Regions from separate parts of the Streptomyces sp. NPDC038707 genome, predicted to be linked through region 1. Evidence: riboswitches for the same ligand, from Rfam matches in the RefSeq annotation. Region 1 holds a riboswitch; each other region holds the start of a gene.
The links. A riboswitch is a leader RNA that binds a small molecule or an ion and turns the genes downstream of it on or off. The one in region 1 is predicted to bind cobalamin.
Positions count from the first base shown of each region.

Region 2: another riboswitch for cobalamin. It lies ahead of AB0E62_RS25555 (cobalamin biosynthesis protein); the one in region 1 lies ahead of AB0E62_RS19775 (ribonucleoside-diphosphate reductase subunit alpha).
Region 3: another riboswitch for cobalamin. It lies ahead of AB0E62_RS04255 (HoxN/HupN/NixA family nickel/cobalt transporter); the one in region 1 lies ahead of AB0E62_RS19775 (ribonucleoside-diphosphate reductase subunit alpha).
Region 4: another riboswitch for cobalamin. It lies ahead of AB0E62_RS21415 (iron ABC transporter permease); the one in region 1 lies ahead of AB0E62_RS19775 (ribonucleoside-diphosphate reductase subunit alpha).

Region 1 covers NZ_JBEZUP010000013.1:133,526-137,689, forward strand. The annotation lists gene AB0E62_RS19770 (ribonucleotide-diphosphate reductase subunit beta) at 1-158, opposite strand, end outside; gene AB0E62_RS19775 (ribonucleoside-diphosphate reductase subunit alpha) at 158-2,527, opposite strand; cobalamin riboswitch at 2,651-2,777, opposite strand; gene mctP (monocarboxylate uptake permease MctP) at 3,150-4,164, opposite strand, start outside.
Region 2 covers NZ_JBEZUP010000020.1:102,268-106,431, forward strand. The annotation lists gene AB0E62_RS25550 (cobyric acid synthase) at 1-926, opposite strand, end outside; gene AB0E62_RS25555 (cobalamin biosynthesis protein) at 923-1,867, opposite strand; cobalamin riboswitch at 1,965-2,107, opposite strand; gene AB0E62_RS25560 (hypothetical protein) at 2,260-2,487, opposite strand; gene AB0E62_RS25565 (inorganic phosphate transporter) at 2,521-3,849, opposite strand; gene AB0E62_RS25570 (lysozyme) at 3,993-4,164, opposite strand, start outside.
Region 3 covers NZ_JBEZUP010000002.1:362,198-366,361, forward strand. The annotation lists gene AB0E62_RS04245 (glycoside hydrolase family 13 protein) at 1-1,559, opposite strand, end outside; gene AB0E62_RS04250 (metalloregulator ArsR/SmtB family transcription factor) at 1,640-1,990, opposite strand; cobalamin riboswitch at 2,069-2,254, shown strand; gene AB0E62_RS04255 (HoxN/HupN/NixA family nickel/cobalt transporter) at 2,279-3,388, shown strand; gene AB0E62_RS04260 (nucleoside hydrolase) at 3,779-4,164, opposite strand, start outside.
Region 4 covers NZ_JBEZUP010000015.1:11,859-16,022, reverse strand. The annotation lists gene AB0E62_RS21425 (ABC transporter substrate-binding protein) at 1-379, opposite strand, end outside; gene AB0E62_RS21420 (ABC transporter ATP-binding protein) at 388-1,155, opposite strand; gene AB0E62_RS21415 (iron ABC transporter permease) at 1,158-2,180, opposite strand; cobalamin riboswitch at 2,320-2,455, opposite strand; gene AB0E62_RS21410 (Sua5/YciO/YrdC/YwlC family protein) at 2,478-3,068, opposite strand; gene AB0E62_RS21405 (hypothetical protein) at 3,170-3,466, opposite strand; gene AB0E62_RS21400 (DUF5133 domain-containing protein) at 3,964-4,164, shown strand, end outside.

The sequences.
Region 1 (4,164 bases):
AGCTTGGCGAGGTCGGCGACGTCGGAGTGGAGGTCCACCTCTTCGACGGTCCAGGTGTTCTTGATGGCGTCCCGGTAGCGCTCGTAGAAGTCGGGGTAGCGCATGGGGCGCAGGGTCAGCTCGAAGCCGGGGTCGAGCAGGTGGGCGTCACGGGACATCACTGGCAGGCCTCGCAGGACTCGGGGTTTTCCAGGGAACAGGCGACCGCTTCGGGGTCCGCGGCGGCCTGGACGGGGAGGACGGGCTGCGCCTGGGCGGCGCGGGCGATGCGCGTCGCGGGGCGCGAGCGCAGGTAGTACGTCGTCTTCAGCCCGGACTTCCAGGCGTACGCGTACATCGAGGAGAGCTTGCCGATGGTCGGCGTCTCCAGGAACAGGTTGAGCGACTGCGCCTGGTCCAGGAACGGCGTCCGGGCCGCGGCCATGTCGATCAGACCGCGCTGCGGGATCTCCCAGGCCGTGCGGTACAGGGCGCGGACCTCCTCGGGGATCCACCGGAAGTCCTGCACCGAGCCGTTGGCCTCGCGCAGCGCCTCGCGGGTGCGGGCGTCCCACACGCCGAGCTTCTTGAGGTCCTGCACCAGGTAGGAGTTGACCTGGAGGAACTCCCCGGACAGGGTCTCGCGCTTGAACAGGTTCGACACCTGCGGCTCGATGCACTCGTACACACCGGCGATGGACGCGATGGTGGCCGTCGGCGCGATCGCCAGCAGCAGCGAGTTGCGCATGCCCGTGTCCGCGACCCGCTCGCGCAGGGCCTCCCAGCGCTCCGGCCAGGTGAACTCGACCCCGTAGTGGTCGGGGTGCAGCACGCCCCGGGCCGTACGGGTCTTCTCCCAGGCGGGCAGCGGGCCGCTCCGCTCGGCGAGGTCGGCGGAGGTCTCGTACGCGGCGAGCATGATCCGCTCGGCGATCCGCGTGGACAGCGCTTTGGCCTCGGCCGAGTCGAACGGCAGCCGCAGCTTGAAGAAGACGTCTTGGAGGCCCATCGCGCCCAGACCGACCGGCCGCCACTTGGCGTTGGAACGCCCCGCCTGCTCGGTCGGGTAGAAGTTGATGTCCACCACGCGGTCGAGGAAGGTGACGGCCGTGCGGACGGTGGCGTCCAGCCGCTCCCAGTCGATGTCCCCGTCCCGGACGAACGCGCCGAGGTTGACCGAGCCGAGGTTGCAGACGGCCGTCTCGCCGTCGTCCGTGACCTCCAGGATCTCGGTGCAGAGGTTGGAGGAGTGGATGACGTTGCCGGGCTCGGCCGTCTGGTTGGCGGTGCGGTTGGCGGCGTCCTTGAAGGTCATCCAGCCGTTGCCGGTCTGCGCCAGGGTGCGCATCATCCGGCCGTACAGCTCCCGCGCGGGCAGTGTCTTCCTGGCCAGGCCGGCGGCCTCCGCCTCGCGGTAGGCGGCGTCGAAGTCCTCGCCCCACAGGTCGACGAGTCCGGGGACGTCGGCGGGGGAGAACAGGGACCACTGCGCGTCGGCGTTGACCCGGCGCATGAACTCGTCGGGGACCCAGTGGGCCAGGTTGAGGTTGTGGGTACGGCGGGCGTCCTCGCCGGTGTTGTCCCGCAGTTCGAGGAACTCCTCGATGTCGGAGTGCCAGGTCTCCAGGTAGACGGCGGCGGCGCCCTTGCGCCGGCCGCCCTGGTTCACGGCGGCGACCGAGGCGTCCAGGGTCTTCAGGAACGGCACGATCCCGTTGGAGTGCCCGTTCGTCCCCCGGATCAGCGAACCGCGCGAACGGACACGGGAGTACGACAGCCCGATGCCGCCGGCGTGCTTCGACAGCCGGGCCACCTGGTGGTAGCGGTCGTAGATGGAGTCCAGCTCGTCCAGCGGGGAGTCCAGCAGGTAGCAGGACGACATCTGGGGGTGGCGGGTGCCGGAGTTGAACAGGGTGGGGGAGGAGGGCAGGTAGTCCAGGCGGCTCATCAGGCCGTACAGGTCGGCGACCTCGTCCACGGAGCGGGCCGTGTCGTCCTCGGCGAGGCCGCTCGCGACGCGGAGCATGAAGTGCTGGGGCGTCTCGATGACCCGGCGGGTGATCGGGTGGCGCAGCAGGTAGCGGCTGTGCAGGGTGCGCAGGCCGAAGTAGCCGAAGCGGTCGTCGGCGCCCTCCGCGACGGCGGTCTCCACCAGCGCGTCCAGCCGCTCGGCGTGGGCGCGCACGAACGCGGCGGTGCGGTCGGCGACCAGGCCCTCGCGGTGCCCGACCGTGATCGACCCGGTGAAGGAGGTCACGCCCTGGGAGGCGGCCTCGGCTCGGATGGCGAGGGTCAGCAGCCGGGCGGCCAGCCTGGAGTAGGCGGGGTCCTCGGCGATCAGGCCGGCGGCGGCCTCCGTGGCCAGCTCGCGCAGCTCCGCCTCGTCGGCCCGCGCGGACCGGCCGCGCAGCGCGGCGGCGGCGGCCCGTCCGGGATCGGCGTCGGGCAGATCGGCGGTCAGCTCGGACAGGGTCCGCAGCAGTGCGGCACCGGGACCGTCGGTCTCCGGTGCGCTGACCGAAGCCGGGTCGGCTGGCGCGATGGTCACGTGGGGGTCTCCCTCGCTCGGCACGGGGCCTGGCGGAGGGCAGGGGGCGACCACGAGCGCGCACGGCGCCGCGTCCACCGGCCCACTCCACGAGGCCCGGACGTCGGAACGCACCCGGGCCGGGACGGCCGGGTGGGCTGCGGCAGGTCTTCGGACTGAACAGGCGTGCGAGCACGCGAGTACACCGTTGCGGGACAGTTCCGGATTCGCACCGGATTCCCCTGCGACGACAGCGAGGACGAGCATACATCTAGTGCCGGGCTTCCCCGTCACCCCCAGATGTTGTGCCGGCGCGGCTTCACCGGGCCAACACGCGGACCGGCGGCGCGATCCCGGGCCGGCCCGGGCAGCGGATTTTGGCCCCGCTCCGGGGTGCGCGCGTGCGCGAACACGGCGGCCGGCGCGCGTGCTTCGCGAACGCTCGCCGAGTGCTTCGCGGCGGTGGAGAGCGCGACCCGGACGCGGACCCGACGGCGACGGCCCGGCCCCGCACCGGCGCCCCGCCGGTCCTTGGGCCGCCCGGCCCCGCGTCGACGGTGCCGGGCGGGTACGACGACGGGCCGCCGGTCGTCGTGCTCCCGGCGGCCCGTCGCAGTGGGGCCCTGAGTCCGTGCGGGCGTGGTCAGTGACCGGCGCCGGCCGTGGCGGGCGGCAGTTCCACCTGGACGCCCGGGTCACCGGAGTCCGCGGTGTAGTCCTCCGGCTTGGTCTCGTCGATGCCCTCGGGGGCCTTCACGGCCTTCAGGACGAACGTCAGCACCACGGTGACCACGACGTTCAGCACGAACGCCATCAGGCCGATGTAGCCGATCTCGCCGATGCCGGGGATCTCCTTCGCGGAGCCGCCGAAGTGCTTCTGCGTCGGCGAGGCCACCCCGTACGCGGCGACCGTGCCGTAGACCATGCCGACCGCCCAGCCGGCCAGCAGCGCCCAGCGGTGGAACCAGCGGGTGAACAGACCGCCGACCAGGGCCGGGAACGTCTGCATGATCCAGATGCCGCCCAGCAGCTGGAAGTTGATGGCGACGGTCTTGTCCATGGTGAGGACGAAGACCAGCGCGCCGACCTTCACCAGCAGGGAGACCAGCTTGGAGACCTTGGTCTCCTCCGCGGCCGTCGCGTTCGGCTTGATGAAGTCCTTGTAGATGTTGCGGGTGAAGAGGTTGGCCGCCGCGATGGACATGATCGCCGCCGGGACCAGGGCGCCGATGCCGATCGCCGCGAACGCCACGCCCGTGAACCAGTCCGGGAACATGTCCTCGAACAACTGCGGGATGGCCAGCTGGCCGTTGGAGACCTTCACCCCGGCCGCGATCGCCATGAAGCCCAGCAGCGCCAGCAGGCCCAGCATCAGGGAGTACAGCGGCAGGATCGTGGTGTTGCGGCGGATCACCTCACGGCTCCGGGACGAGAGGGTCGCGGTGATCGAGTGCGGGTACATGAACAGCGCGAGCGCCGACCCGAGCGCCAGCGTGGCGTACGTCCACTGGCCCGCCTCCGGCGGCGCGAGCGCCCCGCGCGGCTTGCCGGTGGCCGGGTTGACCTGGCTGAACGCGTGGCCCGCCTTGGCGAAGATGTCGTCGAAGCCGCCCAGCTTGATCGGGATGTAGATGATCGCCACCGCGATGACGATGTAG
Region 2 (4,164 bases), on a different contig from region 1:
CGGGTGCCCGGGATCACCACGAGGTCGGCGTCGGCCAGTTCCTCCGGGCGGTCCACGAACCGCACGACGACGCCGGGTTCGGCGGCCAGCGCGTCCACGTCGGTGAAGTTGGACATGAGAGGGATCGCGCACACGGCGACCCGGAGCACGTCCTCGCCGACCGGGGGAGTGACGGCGGACTCCCGTACGGTGCCGCGCAGGGAGACGCGCAGTCCGTCCTCCTCGTCGATGCCGAGCCCGTGCCGGAAGGGCAGCACGCCGTAGGCGCGCCGCCCGGTGAGGCCGTGGAGCATGTCCAGGCCGGGTTCGAGCAGGCTGACGTCACCGCGGAACTTGTTCACGAGGAATCCGGCGACGAGTTCCTGGTCCTCGGGCGAGAGCAGGGCGACCGTGCCGAAGAAGGACGCGAAGACGCCTCCGCGGTCGATGTCGCCGACCACCAGCACGGGCAGCCGCGCGCCCCGCGCGATGCCCATGTTGACGATGTCGGTCCGCCGCAGGTTGATCTCGGCCGGGCTGCCCGCCCCCTCGCAGATCACCGCGTCGTACGTGCCCCGCAGTTCGGCCAGGCAGTCGAGCACCGTACCCAGCAGCCGCTGCTGGCGCCCGCCGTGGTAGCCGCGCGCGCTCAGCTCGCCCACCGGCTTGCCGAGCAGCACGACCTGGCTGCTCTGCTCGCCGCCGGGCTTGAGCAGCACCGGGTTCATCAGCGCGGTCGGCTCGATCCGGCAGGCCTGGGCCTGCATCGCCTGGGCCCGGCCGATCTCCGCGCCCTCCCGGGTCACGAACGAGTTCAGGGACATGTTCTGCGCCTTGAACGGCGCCGCCTTCACGCCCTGGCGGACCAGCCACCGGCAGATCCCGGCCGTCACGACGCTCTTGCCGGCGTCCGAGGTGGTGCCGGCCACGAGGAGGCCACCGTTCACTTCCCACGTCCTTTCAGGAGTGCGCGCGCGGCGAGCGTGGTGCCGAGGGCGAGCAGGCCGACGCGGCGGGAGAGCCGTACGGCCCGGTCGATGTCGGTGATCCGGACCGGGCGTCCGGTGCCGCCGTTGAGTACGGGCCGGTGTTCGACCCGGCCGCCGTAGGAGAGCGTCCCGCCCAGCCGGACGCCGAGGGCGCCCGCGAACGCGGCCTCCACGGGGCCGGCGTTGGGGCTCGGGTGCTTGCGGGCGTCGGCCCTCCAGGCGCGCAGGGCGCCGCGCGGGTCGGGTCCGGCGACGGTGGCGAGGACGGCGGTGAGCCGGGCGCCCGGCCAGCCGGCGACGTCGTCGAGGCGGGCGGAGGCCCAGCCGTAGCGGCGGTGGCGGGGCGACTTGTGGCCCACCATGGCGTCCAGGGTGTTGACGGCGCGGAACCCGAGCAGCCCCGGCACCCCGGCCACGGCTCCCCACACCAGGGCGCCGACCACGGCGTCGGAGGTGTTCTCGGCGACCGACTCGACCACGGCCCGGGCCATCCCGTCCGCGTCCAGCGCCTGCGGGTCCCGGCCGCACAGGTGGGGCAGCCGGGCGCGGGCGGCCTCGACGTCCCCCGCCGCCAGGGCGCGCCCGATCGCGTCGGCCTCGCGGGCGAGCGAGGTGCCGCCGATGACGGCCCAGGTGGCGGCGGCGGTCAGCGCGACGGAGGCGGTACGGGAGGGGCGTACGGCGCGTGCGGCCAGCGCCCCGAGTGCGACGGAGCCACCGGCGCATACGGCGGTGTGCACGGCGCCCCAGCCGCGGTGGTCGTGCCACAACGCGCCTTCCACGGCCGTGGCCGCGCGGCCGAACGCGGCGACCGGGTGTCCGCGGCGGGGATCGCCGAGGAGCAGATCGCCGAGGACGCCGGCGGCGGCGCCGTACGCGTATGTGCGGTCGGCACCCATCGGCTCAGCCGGCCGTGGGCACAGGGGCGTTCCTGGTACGGGTCCTTCGGCAGCCGAGCATGGCGATTCATGTCCTCACTCAGGGTGTCCACGCCCTGGTTCGACGGATTCCGGCGGCGAGAGTTCCTGGCTCCCGGGGGTTCTTCCCCGGTGACAGTGGCGGGACCGCGCCGGATTCGCACCGGCTTCCTCTGCTGCCGCCGTACATGGCCCGGGCAGTCCACCACGTGTCCGGAAGGGCCGTCAACTTGCCTTTGACCTGGGGTGCCCGACTGTGCTGAGGCCCACATCGCCGGGGCACCGGGCGGACACGCGTCCGCCCCGCGGCCGGGCTGGTGGGCCGGCCGCGGGGCGTGGGCGGGGATCAGGGGCGGGCGGTCAGGGGCGGGCGGTCAGCCCTTGCCCACGATCAGGTAGATGCCGTAGGCCACGGCCGCCGCGCAGGCCGCGAAGCAGACGTACGCGCCGGTGACGGCGAGCGCGGCGGAGCCGCCCTGGGCCGTGGCCCGCTCGCGGCGGGACAGCCCGTTGATGCCGAGGGTGAACAGGGCCACCAGGCCCACCGTGAACGCGACGCTGACACCCAGAACGGAGCCGAGGGCCGCCCAGTCGATCTTCATGGGGATGCTTCCTTCAGTAACCGTGCGGGCGGGTCAGACCGTGGCGGCCGGCGGGGCGGCGGGGGCCGGTTCGGCGGCCGGGGCGGGGATCGTGGCCGTCAGACCGGCGGTTGTCAGACCGGCGGTTGTCAGATCGGCGGTCGTCAGGCCGGCGGTCGTCAGTTCCCCGGCGGCCGGGACCGTCAGGCCGTCGGCGACCGGCCCGGCGGGCGGCGGGGCCACCGCGGCGATGGCGGCCGTGACGACACCGGCCGGCTCGCCGGTCTCCTCGACCACGTTGGTGTGGTCGACGACCTCGCGGCGGGAGATCTTCCAGATCGCGGCGCTCGCGGCGACCAGGAAGACGGCGACGGCGGCGGTGCCCCCGTCACCGAGGCCGGTGACGGCCTCGGCACCCGCGCCGACCAGGGCGGCGGCCGGCAGGGTGAGCACCCAGGCGACGGCCATGCGGGTCGCGGTGGACCAGCGGACCACGCCGCCCTTGCGGCCGAGGCCCGCGCCCATCACCGAGCCGGAGACGACATGGGTGGTGGAGAGGGAGAAGCCGAGGTGGGAGGAGGCCAGGATGGCGGTCGCGGCGCCGGTCTGGGCGGCGAAGCCCTGGCGCGGCTCCAGGTCGGTCAGGCCCTTGCCCATGGTGCGGATGATGCGCCAGCCGCCGATGTAGGTGCCGAGCGCGATGGCCAGGCCGGCGGAGAGGATCACCCAGGTGGGAGGGTTGGAGCCGGGGGCGAGGGAGCCGCCCGCGATCAGCGCGAGGGTGATGATGCCCATCGTCTTCTGGGCGTCGTTGGTGCCGTGCGCGAGGGAGACGAGGCCGGCGGAGGCGATCTGGCCGACGCGGTAGCCCTTGCGCGTGGAGTCGTTGTCGCCGGTGCCGCCGACGCCGTAGGAGAGCCGGGTGGCCAGGAACGCGGCGAGGCCCGCCACGACCGGCGCGGCGACGGCCGGCAGCAGCACCTTGGTGACCAGGACGCCGCCGTGGACGGCGTCGAAGCCGGCGGAGGCGACGGTGGCGCCGACCAGGCCGCCCATCAGCGCGTGCGAGGAACTGGAGGGCAGGCCCACCAGCCACGTCAGCAGGTTCCAGAGGATCGCGCCGACCAGGGCGGCGAAGATGACCTCGGGACGGATGCCGGTCTCGTCGACGAGACCCTTGGAGATCGTGTTCGCGACCTCCACGGAGAGGAAGGCGCCCACAAGATTGAGGGCGGCGGACATGGTCACCGCGATCTTGGGCTTCAGGGCGCCTGTGGAGATGGTGGTGGCCATCGCGTTCGCGGTGTCGTGGAAACCGTTCGTGAAATCGAACGCGAGTGCGGTTACCACCACAATCGCGAGGATCAGCGAGAAGCTTTCCATTTACCCAGGCAATCGTTCGAGGTCGTTGGCTGGATGAACGTAGGCAACCTGAGTGAACGGAAGATGAACTGAGACGGGCATGGTGGTGTCGGTAACGCCATGCCCGCGTCTGGTTCCGCCCCGGCGTGCCGGGCGCCCCTTGGCTACCGGGCCCGCGCGAAGATCCGCAGCCGGTCCAGGGTGCCGTTGAAGAGATCCTGGTCACCCGGCAGCGCGCCCTTCACGCGGTACTGCCAGAACGTCCAGTACCGCCAGCCGCCGGGCAGCGCCCCCGGCCGGGCGGTGCCGTGCCGGGCGATCCACAGCGGGTGGTCC
Region 3 (4,164 bases), on a different contig from region 1:
TCGCCCAGGTTGGTGACGCTGCGCCAGGCCTCGGTACGGGTGAAGTCCAGCACGCCGGCGGGCGCGCCCGGGGTCCAGGCCAGCGTCTCGCCGTCCAGCAGCTTGCGGCGCAGCCGCAGGGCCGTGCGGTACAGCTCCAGGGTGGAGCCCTCCGTACCGGACTGCGCCTCCACCGCGTACGCCGCGAAGGACGCGGGCTGCGGCAGCCAGCCGGCACCGGGCCCGAAGCCGTACGACGGTCCGGTCGTCGTCCACGGCAGCGGCACCCGGCAGCCGTCGCGGCCCTTGCGGGTGTGGCCGGTCTGCTCCCAGATCGGGTCCTGGAGCACCTCCGTGGGCAGATCGGCGACCTCGGGCAGGCCGAGTTCCTCGCCCTGGTACAGATACGCCGAGCCGGGCAGCGCCAGCATCAGCAGCGTCGCCGCCCGGGCCCGGCGCAGTCCGGCCGCCGGATCGACGGCGGGCGCCGTGCCGTGGGTGAGCAGCCAGGCGTCCGGGCCGGTGCCGGGCGGCAGCATCAGCCGGGAGGCGTGCCGTACGACGTCGTGGTTGGACAGCACCCAGGTCGCGGAGGCACCGGCCGCGCGGGCCGTGTCCAGCGCCCCGGTGATGATCCCGCGCAGCTCCTCCGCGTCCCAGCGGGCCTCCAGGTACTCGAAGTTGAAGGCCTGGCCGAGTTCGTCGGGGCGGGCGTACAGGGCCCGGCGGTCGTCCGGGACCCAGGCCTCGGCGACGGCCATGCGCGGCGGGCGGTAGGCGTCGAAGATCTTGCGCCAGTCGCGGTAGATCTCGTGCACCTCGTCCCGGTCCCAGTACGGGTGGCTGCCCGGCGGCAGGTGCGCCAGGGCCGCCTCACCGGCCGTGCCGAGGGCGCCGAGGTCCCGCAGCGGCTCGGTGAGGTCCTTGGCCAGGCCGTGCGCGACGTCCACGCGGAAGCCGTCCACGCCCCGGTCGGACCAGAACCGCAGGGTGGTGCGGAAGTCGGCGCGGACCTCCTCGTTGTCCCAGTTCAGGTCGGGCTGCTCGGGGGCGAACAGGTGCAGGTACCACTCCCCGTCGGCCACCCGCCGCCAGGCGCTGCCGCCGAACACCGACTGCCAGTCCGTGGGCGGCAGTTCGCCGTGCGCCCCGCGCCCCGCCCGGAAGACGTACCGCTCCCGGGCGGCCGAGCCGGGCCCGGCGCGCAGCGCCTCCTGGAACCAGCGGTGCAGATGGGAGGTGTGATTGGGCACGATGTCCACGACGACCTTCAGCCCCAGCCGGTGCGCCTCACCCACCAGGGCGCCGAAGTCGTCCAGGGTGCCCAGGCGTTCGTCGACCCCGCGCGGGTCGATGACGTCGTAGCCGCCGTCGGCGAGTTCGGAGGGGTAGAAGGGGCTCAGCCACAGGGCGTCGACGCCGAGCGCGGCGAGGTGGGACAACCGCTGGGTCAGGCCTCTCAGGTCGCCGAGGCCGTCGCCGTCGGCGTCGGCGAAACTGCGCGGATACACCTGGTAGATGACGGCCTGACGCCACCAGTCGGGGTTCCTGGACGAGAGGTCCGGCGGGCGGTCTGCCATGCGGGCTCCCTAGGGACGGACGACAGTTACGGAATCTGTATCTGTCCACATTGCCCGAAAGGGAACCTTTTCCGGGGCGATCAGCCGGCGCAGTGCTCCAACAGGCCCCGTACGTCCTCGTCCACCACCCGATAGCGCACCACGCGCCCCTCTTTCTCCCCCGCCACGACCCCCGCCGCGCGCAGCAGCCGCAGGGCCTGGGACACGGCCGGGTCGTTCATGCCCGTGGCGATGGCCAGGTCCGAGACGGCCAGCGGTCCGGTCCGGTGCAGCGCGAGCAGCAGCGCGAGCCGGTTGGCGTCGGCCAGCAACGAGAAACGGCCGGCCCAGGCGCGCACACGCCCCGCGTCGCCGATGGCGGCGATCGCGTCACACACCCGGTGACCGTCGATGGTCCGACGATCGGCACGGTCGGCAGGCACGAGATGCATGCGCCCATCCTGACAGGCCCCGGTGTGATCTTGCATACCTGCGTGAATGCGCAGCTATGCAGGAAACCGCGTGCCCCTCTACGGTGGGCGGGCCGTGGTGCTCGGGAAGTCGATGCAAGGTCGACGCGGCCCTCGCCACTGTGATCGGGGAGTTCCCGTTCCGTCCGGCACACCGCCGGGCCACTGGTCGTACGACCGGGAAGGCAGGGACGGCGGACGTGTGACCCGTAAGCCAGGAGACCGGCCACGGCAGCTCAGAAAGATCCACGAGGTGCTGGAGCTGACCATATGAACCTGCCCGGGACGTCTCTGTCCGAGTCCGCGCACCCCTCGTTCCGCTGGCGACGCGAGGACACCGTCAAGACGGCGGGGCTGCTGGTGGTGATCCTCGCCCTGCACGTCGTCGCCTTCGGGATCCTCTATCTGCTGGTCGCCCCACGGCACTACCAGGTGGGTTCCCAGGTGTTCGGCGTGGGCCTGGGGATCACCGCCTACACCCTCGGTGTGCGGCACGCCTTCGACGCCGACCACATCGCGGCGATCGACAACACCACCCGCAAGCTGATGGCCGACGGCAAGCGGCCGGTGTCGGTGGGCTTCTGGTTCGCCCTCGGGCACTCCAGCGTGGTCGTGCTGCTGGCCCTGCTGATCGCGGGCGGCACCTCGCTGGCCGGGAAGGTGATGAACGAGGGTTCCGCCACCCACCAGGTGCTCGGAGCGCTCGGTACGACGATCTCCGGGTCCTTCCTCTATCTCATCGCCGCCCTGAACCTGATGGCCCTCGCCGGCATCCTGAAGGTCTTCCGGGCGATGCGCGCCGGCGCGTACGACGAGACGGAGCTGGAACGGCACCTGGAGTCACGGGGGTTCATGAACCGGCTGCTGGGGCGGCTGACCAAGTCCGTTTCCCGCCCGGGCCAGATGTATCCGCTGGGCTTCCTCTTCGGCCTCGGCTTCGACACGGCCACCGAGGTCACCCTGATGGTGATGGCCGGTTCGGGCGCGGCGGCCGGCCTGCCCTGGTACGCGATCCTGTGCCTGCCGCTGCTCTTCGCCGCCGGGATGAGCCTGTTCGACACCCTGGACGGCACGTTCATGAACTTCGCCTACCAGTGGGCGTTCGCCAACCCCGTCCGCAAGGTCTTCTACAACCTCGCCATCACCGGCCTGTCCATCGCGGTGGCCTTCTTCATCGGCACGATCGAACTGGTCGGCGTGGTGCACGAGAAGTTCGGCCTCGCCGATCCGGTGACCGGCTGGGTGGCCGGCCTCGACCTGGACAACGTCGGCTATCTCATCGTCGGCCTGTTCGTGGCGGTGTGGGCGGCGGCGCTGGCGTACTGGCGGCTGGCACGGGTGGAGGAGCGCTGGGCGGTACGGGCGGCGCCGTCCGACTGAGCCGGCGGGCGAGCGCGGCGCGGACCACCGGCTGGGGCGGCGTGTGGCGGAGCATCGGCGGCAGGACGGTCATGGCGGCCTCATCCGCCGGGACAGCGCGGAGGCCATCGGCGGTCCGCCGTCCAGGCTTTCGGCCGCCCCGCGGAGGACCGCCGTCACCCGGTCCGCGCGGGCGGCCGCCGCGCCCGCGCCGAGCGGTCGGCGAGCGGCAGGGCGACCGCGGGCGGCGCCGCGGCCGGCACGCCGAGCCGGACCGGGCGGCCCCGGGACACCCCCGGTCGGTCCGGCGCCGGGCAGCCCGTCCGGCAGCAGCCGCGCGGCCGGCCCGAGCGGCGGGAAGGCGGCGAACGCCAAACCCTCGCCGCGCCCCGGACCGCCGCCCGGCAGGGCCTAGGACCGTTCCACCGTCTCCAGGTACAGCTTCACGTACCGCTCCACGTCCACGTCCAACGCCACGTCCACCCGGGCTCGTTCGGGGCCGTCGTCGTGGATCTCGGCCTCGCCGGGACCGGGCCTGAGGTCCACGACGGTCTGGCCGCGGGCCGGGCCGGGCGCCAGGCAGACCTCTACCGGCAGCAGCCGGGTGGTGAGCCCCGCCGGATCGGCGACCGCGCACACCGCGCCCGCGTCGCCGAGACCGCCCGCCTCCTCCGTCCCCGGCTCCCCGCCCTGCGAGGTCGGCCGGCACCTGAGCAGGTCCCCGGCCAGGCGGGCGCCGGGCTCGTCGCTCGCCCGCAGCCGGCGCACCTCCGCGCCGGGCACGACGACCCGCCGGA
Region 4 (4,164 bases), on a different contig from region 1:
GGAAACCGTAGTTCCAGCCGGCGAAGACGAGGTCGGCGCGGGCATCGAGGACGTTCTCCTTGGTGAGCTGGTCCTTGGACAGCCATGTCGTCTTCTCGTAGCCGTCCTTCCACGGCACACCGCGCAGGTCTCCCTTCTCGTCGGGCATGGCGAAGCCGGCCATGCGGTCCTCCAGACCCAGGGCGAACATCAGCTCCGTGATGCCGACGTCGTTGGTGACGACCCGCTCGGGGACCTTGTCGTAGGTCACCCGGCGACCGCAGTTGGTCAGGGTGACCGATGTCGAGGTCTTCGCGTTCCGCGACGGCTCGACCGAGGCACCGCAGCCGGTGGCGGTGGCGGCGAGACAGAGGGCGGTGGCGAGGAGTCGCTTGCGCATGGCGTCCTTCAGAGGGTGGTCGGGAGCAGGTCGAACAGCAACTGGCGGACGCCCGTCGCGGGGTGTCGGACGGTGTGGGCCCGGACGCCGAACACCTCTGCCAGCAGCGGGGGTTCGAGGACGTCGTGGGGTGGCCCGGAGGCGATGATCCGGCCGCCGTCGAGGACGTACAGGACATCGCAGTGGGCTGCCGCCAGGTTGAGGTCGTGGAGGGCGGCCAGTACGGTCAGGCCACTGCCGCGGACCAGGGACAGGACGTCCAGCTGATGGGCGATGTCGAGGTGGTTGGTGGGTTCGTCGAGGATCAGGACGCGGGGCTGCTGGGCGAGGGCGCGGGCGAGGAGGACGCGTTGCTTCTCGCCGCCCGACAGGCCGGGGAACCCGCGGTCGGCGAGGTGCGCGACGCCGGTGCGTTCCATCGCCCGGGCGCAGATCTCCCGGTCCGAGGCGGCCGTGCGGCCCTGGTGCGGCAGCCGTCCCATGGCGACCACCTCGGTGACGGTGAAGTCGAACTCGGCCGAGGATTCCTGCGGCAGCGCGGCCAGCACCCGGGCGGCGGCCCGGGGGTCCATGGCGTGCAGGTCACCGCCGTCCAGTCGCACCACTCCCCCGGACGGCCGCAGGGCCCGGTAGGCGGAGCGCAGCAGGGTCGTCTTGCCGCTGCCGTTGGGGCCGACGAGTCCGACGAACGCCCCGCTGTCCACGGTCAGGTCGACGTGCTCGACCAGGCGGGTTCCGGCGGCCTCGATCGTGACGTCGTCGATGTCGAGTCGCATGCTCAGCGCCCTCCGAACGCGTAGCCGCCCCGCCGCATCAGCAGCAGGAACGCGGGCACACCGACCACCGCGGTGATCACTCCGACCGGCAGCTCGGCCGGGGCGAACACCAGCCGGGACAGCACGTCGGCCCACACCAGCAGTACGGCCCCGGCGAGCGGGGCGACGGCCAGCACGCGCCGGTGGTCGGCGCCGACCAGCATCCGCGCGACGTGCGGCACCATCAGTCCTACGAATCCGATGGCACCGCTGACCGCCACCACCGTCCCGGTCACGGCCGCGGTGACGAGGAACAGCTCCCGGCGGAGCCGGGCCGGTCCGACGCCGAGCGCGGCCGCGGTCTCGTCGCCCATGGCGAGCGCGTTGAGCGCCTCGGCCCGCCGGCGCAGCCAGGCCCATCCGGCCGCCACGGTGACGGCGGCGAGCGGCACCTGGGCCCAGGTGGCGCCGCCCAGGCTGCCGAGCAGCCACATCATCGCCGACCTGGCCGCCTCGCCCCGGGCCGCGCCGAACACCATGACCGTGGTGACGGCCTGGAAGCCGTACGCCAGTGCCGTGCCGGTCAGGATCAGCCGCAGCGGTGACAGGCCCTGCGGGGAGCGGGCCACGGCGTACACGAGCGCCATGGCCGCGAGTGCCGAGACGAAGGCCGAGGCGGACAGCGCCCAGACCCCGAGCCCGGCGAACGCGCCGAGGAGGATGACGGCGTTGGCGCCCACCGCCGCGCCCGAGGAGATGCCGAGGACGAACGGGTCGGCCAGCGCGTTGCGCACCAGGGCCTGCACGGCGACACCGACGGCCGCGAGGCCCGCTCCGACGGTGGCGCCGATCAGCACCCGGGGCAGCCGGATCTCCCACACGATGGTGTAGGCGGCCGCGTCGCTCGCGCGTACGGTGCCGCCGGTGAGCCCGGCCCACAGGAAGCGCGGCACCTCCGCCCCGCCGATCCCGGCGGCGCCCAGCGTCACACCGGCGACGAGCGACACCAGGAGCAACAGCAGCAGTAACAGGCTGAGCGGCAGCACGGGTATGCGGCTGGGGGCGGTCCTTCGGCGCACGGGTGGGCCGTCCTTCACACGGGCCGCCTGCTGGACGTCGAGCAGGAGCAGCCCGCGCGGCCGTACCCGGCCGGCGATCCCCTCTCGCAGTCCACGGCGAGCAGTCAACGGGTCGACATGCCCCCGCAGGCGATCGGGCTCGCACGGCACTCCTGGAGGGCGGTGCCGTGCACACCGTTGCGGGTCAGCGCCGGACTCTCACCGGACTTCCCCCACGGAGGGCTGGGCAAGCCTAACAAACAGCCCCCGAGGCCCCTTTCGGCGCTAACGCGGATCGGTGTAGCGGCTGGTGAGGTGGCTGAGGTAGTCGTCGGCAGTGGCGTAGGGCCGGTCCTGGGCGCCGTGGCGGTGCAGTTCGAGGCGGCCGTCGGGGTGGACGCGCACGGTGGTCGTGGCCCTCCGCGGTCCGTCGGCCGGCGGGACCGCCTGGCCGGGGGCGAGTTCTTCCAGGACGGCGACTGTCTCGGGGAACATCGCCAGCGCTTCCGCACTGGTGGTGGCGGGTGGACGGCCGGTGCGGTTGGCGCTGCTCGCGTAGAGGACGGGGTGCTCGTCCAGCAGGGGGCGCAGCGGCTGCCAGCGGGCGCCGAAAAGCAGCATCCAGCCGTCTTTGACCGCTGGGCTCAGCCAGGCCGGCCGGCCGGTGTCCTGGCGCAGCGGCAGGAGCACGGTGAGGTGTTCTTCGGCCAGGAGCCGTCGGGCCGTCCGGCTGCTGCCGGGGTCCAGATCCCAGTGGCGGGCGAGGGTGTCGAGGGTGTCGGGGTGGTGGGCCCACAGGGCGACCGGCTGGTCGGCGGGCCGGGCCTTGGCCTCGTTGACCGTACGGGGCCGTGTGGCGGTGACGACGCGCGTCAGGGGCGCCGGGTTGGGCAGAACGACGGCTCGGCCGGCGGCGAGGGCCTGGCGTACCGCCGTGAGGGGAACCGTCGTGGACTGCTGGGGGCTGCTGACCGGTTTCAGGGCTGGCTCCTCGCGGTGGCGTGGGTGAGGCCGTCAAGGTAGTCGGTGAACGCGTCGCCGTCGATGACGGCCCGGCCGGTCCGGAAGGCACGGTTCTTGGCCCGTGTCAGGGCCGTACGGTTCTGGTCATGGTCCAGGCTGTGACCGAGGCGGGCGGCGCCGACGGTGACGACGCGGGCACTGGCCGGCCGGGCGAGGACCACGCTCGGGGTGGAGACCACGTGCCGTACACCGTCCGCGCCGGACAGGCCGCCCGTCTCCCGTGCCAGCCGTACTCTCGCGGCGGCCGTCATCGGTCTCCGGGGCGATCTCCATGGCCGCGTACGGGCTGGTCGTCCGGGCCCCGGCCCACGGCGACGTGACCGCCGTCGCGGCCTTGCGCTAGACCGGCATCCTCGTCGCCGCCGTCCTCGCCGCCCTGTTCCTCCGCGAGCCCTCCGGCCGTGCCCGGCCGGCGGCCGGGGCGGTGGTGCCGGCCGGTATCGGCCTCATGCGCCACTGACATGGTGGACGCGCGTACGAGGAACCTGAGAGCCTGTCAGCCGAGGGCCGGGGGTATCCGACGGGTCGCCACGCGACCGGGACCGACGTCCTTCCCGGAGGACGTCCTTCCTCGAATCCGCAGTGACCTGCGCGAGCCCTTGACCGCGGCCACGGCGTGCGCGACAAGAACCGTGCATAGAACGGTCTCGCGGGGGCAGACGCCCCCCTGAAAAGAGCCGGCTGACACGTGCGCTCCCGGATGGCGGGGCCCGAGGGGACAGCCGGCGTTGGGAGAGGGATTGTGACTGTGCTGCCGCCCGCGGAGAAGGAACTACGCGCGGTACTGGCCCGCTTCGCCGAGGCCCGCTTCCGCCACGACCTGCAACCCACGGGTCGTTCGAGCCGGGAACTCGATGAAGCCTCCCGCAGGTTGTGCGCCCTGACCGTCACCACCACCGTGGACCAGGCCCTCGCCGCAGCCGACGCCCTCCTCGACCGGCTGCGGGCG